4 regions of the Paenibacillus sp. YSY-4.3 genome follow, and region 3 is predicted to be linked to each of the others. Evidence: predicted binding sites of a transcription regulator. Region 3 holds the regulator's gene; each other region holds the start of a gene.
The links. The regulator Rex, encoded in region 3, represses fermentation and respiration genes when NADH is low (regulators of the CRP and FNR family bind a similar motif). The targets are predictions, from matches to a motif close to TTGTGAAATATTTCACAA.

Region 1 (2,205 bases), on a different contig from region 3:
CCAGCTTCCTCCCCATCTTCGTTATATGAAAGCGGAACGCGCTCGGGGATCCACTTCTGCTCCGGGGCAGTCAGGCAATAGCCGATCTCATCGCTCTCTGCGGCAATTTTGACCCATTCATCCTCCGTCAGCTTCTCCAAAGCCATCGGCAGCAAAATATTCTCTTCCTTGAAAATCATCTCGTTAACCTCGGTAATCACACGCTCCAGATCGATGATGAGTATATCCTTATCGGCACGGTCGCCGTTGTAACTCAGCAGCTTCTCCTTCACTTCTTTGATCATCGCCCGAATAGCATCGTCTACGCCCCACATGACCTTGGTCGGACCATAAATGCCGTACTTCTCCAAATACGGGAACAACAAATTTTCCTTGCGGCTGTAGTGCTTATCAAGATCCAGTAACAGATTCAAATCTTCTACTAGCTTATATACGATTTCCGTGCTGTCCTCCCGGTGGAATTTGTCCTTATGCAGCTCCAGCTTGAAATTGACATGCCGCTCAATCTCACCATTCTCCAGCTTAAAGGTATGGACGGGATGCCCTGGCTGCTCCTCCGGCTTGGACGAGCGGTGAATTTCCTCAATTGAGCCTTTGAAAATAGCCGTGTGCACAGAACACAGCCGCTGCACCTCGGAGACCGGAATGCCCTCTTCTTCCATCAAGGCATGCTCCATCGCCGATATTTCCGCTACCGTTACGTCCCCGACCGCTTCCTCGAACCGTGCCTTGACCTCCTCCACACTTTTGCCTCCATGCAGCTCCTTAATGATCTCCTTCAGCAGTTCCTGCCGGCGTCCTTGCTCCGGTACCGCATGCTCGCGGTTATTGATCATTTCACTCATCGCCGTATCCTCCTTTATATTTAAAAGCCTGCCGCCTTAAGCTCATTCCGTGATTTCGTAGCCCTTGGCGCGAAACGCGCCCTTGATCGTATCCAGCTCCACCTTGCGCAGCCGGGCTCCCTGGGGGATCGTCATAAAGCGCCCTGCGCTCTGCAGCATTCCCGGCTTGGCCAACTGCTCGAAGCCCAACCCCACCATGATATCGATGATTTCTGGATCAGCCGTGCATAACTCATAAACCGATCTACGCAAATCGATCACTTTCCCCATGAACCCTCACCGCATTTCTTCAAATTTAATTGAAAACCATTCTCATACCAAAAGTATCACAGGCCGCCATCGAGGCTTGTGATTACAATCACAAGGAAGTGGGTGCTTTATCGTAGTTTATTTTTTAATGCAGATTTGTCACAATAGGAGCAAAAGGAGGCTTAATGATGAATCCCATTCATTTGCTATATATTGAAGACGACCCCGAGATTGGAAAGTGGGTTAATGCCAACCTGCAGGACCGCGGCTATCGTGTAACATGGCTGACGAGCGGGGAGCATGCTTTGGAGTATGCCGATTCCTGCCGGCTTGCCATTCTCGATGTCATGCTGCCGGGCCTGGATGGCTTCACAGTCGGGCAGCGGCTCAAGAAGCAGTTCCCGAAAATGCCCATATTGATGCTGTCGGCCAGAACCTCCATCGACGATAAGCTGCAAGGCCTGGAATTCGCGGACGACTACCTGACGAAGCCGTTTCATCCGGACGAGCTCGCCGCCCGAATTGAAGTGCTGCTCCGCCGCAGCGGCAATGCTTCCCCGGAACCGCTTAGGCTGCGGCATCTGCTCGTCCACGAACGCGAGAACCTCATTATCGACCAGAATACCGGAGAAGAGATTCTGCTTACCGGGAAGCAGTTTCACATCTTCCATTACCTGCTGCGCCACCTCGGCCAAATCATGACGAAGGAGCAAATCTATGAAGCCGTGTGGGGAGAATCCTACCTAGAAGGCGACAAGACCCTAATGGTACATATTCGGCATTTACGCGAAAAAATCGAGCGCGACCCAGCCTCGCCGGAAATTATCGAGACGATCCGCGGCATAGGTTACAGGGTGCGGGCATGAGATTTATCAAACAAAGCCCTTTTCAGCGCCTTCGCAGCTCCCTTTTGTCGCGATACGTGCTGATCATCGTCACGGCCCTTGTATTTATCCCCGTGCTTATTCCGGCCAGCTTCATGGCCTCCTGGGCCGTCAACCGGATGCTGATGCTGGGCGGGCAGGAAAACTATCAGCTGCCTTATGGCTCTGCCTATGAGCTAGAGCAGATGTGGCATAAGCACGCCAAAGCGCTGACTGGAGCCTCCCCC
Region 2 (2,205 bases), on a different contig from region 3:
TCCAATCCCACATTTTAAAACCAGCTTTTACGATATCGTCACTAAATGCCTTGCCAATCTGCGGTTTGCTGCCGTATGGTGCGCGAATGAGCCAAGGAGTGGTTCCCGTGATCTCCTCAACCATGCCCTGTACTTTCTTGAATTCTTTCAGAAAATTAGCGGAGCTGCCGCTGTTGTACAATATCTTCTTATTATGAGTCATGCTATGTAAACCGATATAGTTCCCCTGCTCTGATGCTGCTTTAAGGGAACCTTCGTAATCCTTGATCTGATTGCCGATCATGAAAAAGGTAGCATGGATCCCATGTTCGCTCAGTATGGCTACAATATCATCGGTATATTTGCTTGGACCATCATCAAAGGTTAGATAAGCTACTTTTGGCTTGGCAGCTTTGGGCGGCGTAGGCGGCTGAAGCGTACCGACTGCAGAATCCTTACCGTTTTGCGGATCATGGTTCTTCTCCGAGGGCTGTGCCGATCCGGCATCATTCTTGGTTTCATGAGTATTTGCGGCCTCGCCGTTCTGCCCTGCTCCTGCTGGAATTTTGTCCGGAAGCTGGGTTTTCTCGTTGCCCCCCGCCAATTTAGGGTTAACGACCGAAGCTCTATTCGTTTTAGCGGAATTGACGTTCATATACGATGTCGCTACAAGTACGGACATAATTAAAGCCACAGAGGATAATACTATTGCCAATAAAATAATGGGCTTTTTGAGTCGTCCGTTCGACTTTTTTCGAGTTCTTGATCTAGTTTCCATCTGTTTGTTATTCGACATCATCATTCATCACCATTTCCCTCTCTCTATGTGTATTACTAGAATAATATAAAAAGAGGGGTTACGTCCTTACAGAATGGTTACCCTCTGGTTACAAAGTTCTCATTAGAATTTGTGAAATAACTCAAAAAATAGCAAATGCCCTACGCCATTATTATTGAAAAAGCGCGGCACAAAGCTCAAATTTTAGTCACTTAAAACTTCGGGATGTGCTTTAAATTTAAATTGATTCATGTACAATGAAACTAGGTGAATACATATTCGTCATATGTTTAGAAGGAGATGAGAATTTGACAACACAATTACGATCTAGCCGAGTTGTTATTATTGGGACAGGTGCTGTAGGCGCGACCACTGCCTATACATTGCTGCTTCGCGAACGGGTATCAGAGCTGGTGCTTATCGACGCCAACAAAGATAGAGCGCTTGGAGAAGCGCTGGACATGAATCATGGCCTTCCCTTTACCGGCGGTGTCAAGCTGTGGGCTGGCGATTACAGCGATTGCAAAGACGCTGATATCATTATCATCGCGGCCGGGGCCTCCCAAGCGCCTGGAGAAACGCGGATTGACTTACTCAAGCGCAATGCGGGAATTTTCGACGTCATCATCAAGAACATCGTAAAATACAACAACCATGGGATCATTCTCGTTGCGACGAACCCTGTGGACATTCTGTCTTACGTATCCCTCAAGAAAAGCGGCTTCCCTTCCAACCGCGTTATCGGTTCCGGAACTCTCCTGGACAGCGCACGCTTCCGTTATTTGATCGGCCAGAATAAGAAAATCAACCCGCGCAGCATCCATGCTCATATTATCGGAGAGCACGGCGACACGGAAGTTCCTCTCTGGAGCTTGGCCAACGTCGCGGGAATTGATCTGGAATTCACGGAAGAAGAACGCAGCAATATTTTTAACAGCACCAAAAATGCAGCCTATGAAATTATTAACGCCAAAGGCGCTACTTTCTACGCTATCGCGCTTGCGCTGGATCGGATCGTCACTTCCATCCTTCAGGACGAAGGCTCCGTTCTTAATGTCTCTACCCTTCTGAGCGACTATAACGGGGTATCCGACGTATACCTTGGCGTACCAAGCATCGTTGACCGTACAGGGGTTCGTGAAGTGCTTGACTTGAAGCTCAGCGGAGAGGAACTGGAGAAATTCCAGCATTCCGCAAATAAGCTAAAATCCGAAATCGAAAAACTAGAGTTATAAGACGACAAACCTGGGGTTCTGAGACCTCAGGTTTGTTTTCGCATTAAAGCATCGCTAGATCAGAAATTAATGCTTGAGCCAAGTCTGGCAAACACATCGTTCACTCAGTTGGCTAACCTGACGGGGACACCGGCTATGAGCTCCCGGTATTTCTCGCCGAAACAGGTTTGCCTTTAAGTGTCTTTAAGTGTGCAAGTCACCTCTGTCAAGGGA
Region 3 (2,205 bases):
TTTATGAGCAGCTAGCACTTCAATCTCTTCATCCGTTAAATGAACGCCATGCGCGAGAAGGGTCGGGCGTGAAAACATGCCCAGCTTGAGTAAATGCTCCACGGGCCTTGCCCCGTAATCAGCGACATTTTGCTCCACCTCAGCCCGTGTCTCCGACATATGCGTATGCATCGGCAAATCGAGATCATGTGCAGCCTGCACGAATTGTTCAATGTAATCCGGCGGGCAGGTATAAGGCGCGTGCGGCGAAATCATCGTCGTAATCCGGCCGTCCGCCTTACCGTGCCAATTCCGGGCGAAGGCAACCGCTTCATCCAGCTTCTGCTTCTGTACGTCAGGCGGGCACAGCCCAATCGCCCCGCGCATCAGCACCCCGCGGATACCGGATTCTTCCGTCACCTGCGCGACCCGATCCATATGATCATACATATCGAGGAAGGTCGTCGTTCCTCCCTTGATCATCTCCAGCACGGATAGCGCGGTTCCCCAGTACACGTCATTGCCCGTGAACTTCGCCTCCATCGGCCACATTTTCTCCTGGAGCCACTTTTGCAGTACCATATCGTCGCCATAACCGCGCAGCAGCGACATGGCCGCATGACCGTGCGTATTGATCAAACCGGGCATAAACAACAGACCGCTTCCATCCACAACTTCAGCATTCTCGCAGCCTTCCGGCCGGTTGGGTCCGATATAGGTAATGAGATCGTCCTCAACGAGCATATAGCCGTTAACGACAGGTTCTTTTTCTTCCAGAACGGCAAACGTACCGCCTGTAATTAGCAGTTTACGACTCATTTGAAGTAAGTTCCTTTCCGTCATTCAAATAATAGGCAAGACTGAGCAGGTCCGTCGTGAAATCGGCCGCATGAATTCTTACCTCCGCCGGTACCTTCAATATAGTAGGCGCAAAGTTAAGAATCGCCCCGATGCCAGCGGCAACGAGTTGATCCGCTACGCGCTGGGCCTCGAAATCAGGAACCGTAATGATTCCGATCCTTATGTTCATTACTTGTACCGTCTTCACCAGCTCGTCGATCGGCTGAACGGTAATATTATTGATTTTCGTGCCGATTTTGGACGGCGCAGCATCAAATACCGCTACGATTTTCATGTTGTCCTTCAAGTAGGCGTTATAGTTAGACAGCGCTTGACCCAGATTACCGGCCCCGACAAGAGCCACACTAATCTGCTGATCCAGATTCAAGATCTGCCGGATTTTCTCAATGAGATAGGACACGTCATAACCGATGCCCTTGCGCCCGAAATCCCCAAAATAAGCGAGGTCCTTACGAATTTGCGCAGGATTAAGATCAAGCTTTTGGCCCAATTCCTGAGAGGATACCGTTGGCACTTCACGAAGACTCAGCTCATTGAGGAAACGCAAATACACTGGCAATCTGCGTACAACCGCATCGGAAATTTTTTCTGATTTCATAGCTTTTCTCCCCTTATAATGGTGCGATATGAATTACGGTTATTGCTTCTTTACCTCTTGGACTTCGTGAACGTCCAGCCATTCGGAAATTCTTGGTACCATTTGCTCGATCGGCATATGTTCCATTTTCGGTCCAGGCAGCGAATATAAGAAATATTTTCCGTAGTATGATTCCAAGATGCGCGTATCGTACACTACTACTATCCCGCGATCCTGAGAAGAACGCACCAGACGTCCAAACCCCTGCTTGAAGCGAATAACGGCCTGCGGCACAGACAGCTTCATGAACGGGTTCTTCTTCTCCCTCTGAAGACGCTCGCTCTTCGCCTCAACCAGCGGATGGTTCGGTGGCTGGAACGGCAAGCGGACGATGGCCAGGCTGGTCAGCGCCTCCCCCGGAATGTCCACGCCTTCCCAGAAGCTGCTCGTGCCGAGCAGCACGGACGCTTCCTGTCCCTGAAATCTCCGGGTCAGCTTCGTGCGGCTGCCGCTGTCCATTCCTTGGCCAATGACGGTAATTCCCTCGGAGGATAATTGCTCCTTCAGCGGGTCATATACCTGACGAAGCATCCGGTATGACGTAAATAACACCAGCATCCGGCCGCGCGTCGCTACGGCAGTATCGGCAAGCGACCGCACCAGCATGCTCACGAAGTGCTCATCTCCAACACTGCCCTTGACGCTTGGGAAATCACGCGGGATGACGAGCAGTGCCTGGTCCCTGTAATTGAACGGAGAAGGGAGCATGGACGTCAGCAGCCGGTCGC
Region 4 (2,205 bases), on a different contig from region 3:
GTTACGTTCTCAATGTAACACAGGGACGAAAAAGGTTACAAACCATCTTTTTCCGTATTGACAGAAATATTACTAATTATAACCTTTCTTTAACATAAGGAGACGATAAGATGGAATGGACTGGAATTATTTTGGCAGGAGGCAAGTCAAGCCGGATGGGGAGTAATAAAGCGGTGCTGCCCATAGGCGGTCAGCCCGTTATTCAGCGGCTGGCTTGTGAACTGCTGAAAGCTGGCGGCGAGGCCGTTATCTCCTGCGGGTCATCCTCTGCTTATGCCGAATTAGGCCTTCCACTGCTGCAAGACGCTTATCCTGGGTGCGGGCCGCTGGCCGGGCTGCATGCGGGGCTTGCTGCATCGCCTCATAAGTGGAGCCTTGTCGTGGGCTGTGACATGCCCTTTGCAAATGCAGCGTTGTTCCGGTTTATGGCCGAACAGGCTCAGAAGCTGGAGGAGCAGAGGTCCAATGGGCACAAGGAGCGTATCGAGGCGCTTATCTCCCGCGTAGGCGACCAAGCGCAGCCGCTGATGGCGATGTACCGCTGCAGCGTATTGCCTGGGCTAGAGCGGACGCTTGAGGAGGGCCGTCTCCGGGTAAATCAGTGGATTTCGGGCCTTTCGGCCAAATATATCAGTGAGGAAGAACTGAGCAGGATCTCCGGGTTGCCTGCAGAACTAGCTGTATTCAATATGAATCGGCCGGAGGATTACCAAACAGCCCAGCTTTATGCCAAACAGCGGAACTTATGAACTTATGACAAAACAAAGACAAAGACAAAGAGGTGAACCTATGGGCGTTTAATGCTCAGGTTCGCCTCTTTGCATTTTTAGTTAAATTTTATATAGTTCGATAAGGGCGTCAGTGTCGCGGCCCTCAGGCGAAAGAAAAAATGTTAACCGAAATGTAAAATATATCATATAAAGCGTTTTCATTATTGGGATATAATGAAGGTGAGCGATACATGACCCCCTTAATCATGTGTCGGTATATGCTGCTTGGATGATTTCCGAATCAAAAAGGAAATCATCTTTTTTCAAACCATGTGAAGCATAAAGCTTAACATACGGGCCTATACTTGTCTTATATTTCTTCGCAGGGAGATGACCAATATGACCATGTTGTTCAAAGAACCTGTTCAGGCATCGCCGGAGCAAATCGCTTGGTTGGAGCGTCGTGGCTGGGTGTACGAGCTGCTGATGGATTTTCTGAGCCGTCCGCCGCGCATGTCCTTGATTGCCCAGTGGCGGCAGCGGGCAGAATTGACGCATCGAATTCCAAACAGCAGGGGTGGTAAGAGGCTGAGAAGTTATTTGGAGAGCATTCCCGAACGGCATTTTCGCAGTGCATGCCATCAGGAGGCGGAGGAATATCGGCGGCTCTTCCTGGGAGATCAGGCTGTGCTGATCCCTTGCGAAGGGACTTTTCGGGCCAAAAGCGACGGAGCAAATGCCGCTGCTTGCATTTCCCATATCCGAATGATGTACGCCGATAGCGGCGTGGTGTTCAACAAACTATTCGGCGAGAGAGACGACCATATCGCTATGGAGCTGGAATTTATGGCGGTGATGGCAGAGGGCATGCGCAGCAAGGCCGACCGAAGCCATATGCGCCACAGCTGCCTGGAGATGGCGGACACGCAAATTCGTTTTCTGGAAATACATTTGCTAAAATGGGCCCCGCGGCTGGCAGATGAGCTGATCCGGGCGACCAAGAGTCCGCTTTACAGCGGCCTGGCCGAGCTGCTGCAGGAGTTCCTGGCCCATGATTTGGAGCAGCTTCGCAAATGGAGAGCAGACATAAGCTAATACATGCCGATGTATACGAAATATAAACAGGGACGATTTGCCGGGCGGCTTACATCAAGCGCCGCCTTGGCGAATCGTCCCTATTTCCTTTGGCGGAATATAGCTGCATGGCGATTCTTAAGATCAGGTTTTTTAACTTCTGAGAGACTCGTTTACGCTATAATAGAGCTGGTTTAACATTATATTAGGAAGAAAGTTGCGGATCATGTAAAATAGAATCACTGCAGCATACTGTGAAAAGGAGTACAACCATGAGACGTGGATTGCAAATTTTAATGATTGCCGCCATACTTTTTGCGTTTTATTATTTTGGTTTCGGCGTCTTCGGAAAGTTCGGCGGTACCCTAGTCAGTATTTTTCAAACCTTAACGGTAATGACGATCGGCTTCGCGATATTCAT

Region 1: the regulator Rex is predicted to act here: its motif matches at 1,192-1,209, upstream of ACYUJT_RS10540 (DUF1858 domain-containing protein).
Region 2: the regulator Rex is predicted to act here: its motif matches at 888-905, upstream of ACYUJT_RS20215 (L-lactate dehydrogenase).
Region 4: the regulator Rex is predicted to act here: its motif matches at 902-919, upstream of ACYUJT_RS25295 (TorD/DmsD family molecular chaperone).

Annotation. Positions count from the first base shown of each region.
Region 1 is NZ_BAABMC010000002.1:856,885-859,089, forward strand. It holds gene ACYUJT_RS10535 (DUF438 domain-containing protein) at 1-845, opposite strand, end outside; gene ACYUJT_RS10540 (DUF1858 domain-containing protein) at 888-1,115, opposite strand; gene ACYUJT_RS10545 (response regulator transcription factor) at 1,283-1,960, shown strand; gene ACYUJT_RS10550 (sensor histidine kinase) at 1,957-2,205, shown strand, end outside.
Region 2 is NZ_BAABMC010000007.1:117,180-119,384, forward strand. It holds gene ACYUJT_RS20210 (polysaccharide deacetylase family protein) at 1-694, opposite strand, end outside; gene ACYUJT_RS20215 (L-lactate dehydrogenase) at 1,066-1,992, shown strand.
Region 3 is NZ_BAABMC010000003.1:214,576-216,780, forward strand. It holds gene ACYUJT_RS11695 (amidohydrolase) at 1-798, opposite strand, end outside; gene ACYUJT_RS11700 (redox-sensing transcriptional repressor Rex) at 788-1,438, opposite strand; gene dinG (ATP-dependent DNA helicase DinG) at 1,478-2,205, opposite strand, start outside.
Region 4 is NZ_BAABMC010000018.1:7,117-9,321, reverse strand. It holds gene mobA (molybdenum cofactor guanylyltransferase) at 111-749, shown strand; gene ACYUJT_RS25295 (TorD/DmsD family molecular chaperone) at 1,110-1,805, shown strand; gene cls (cardiolipin synthase) at 2,057-2,205, shown strand, end outside.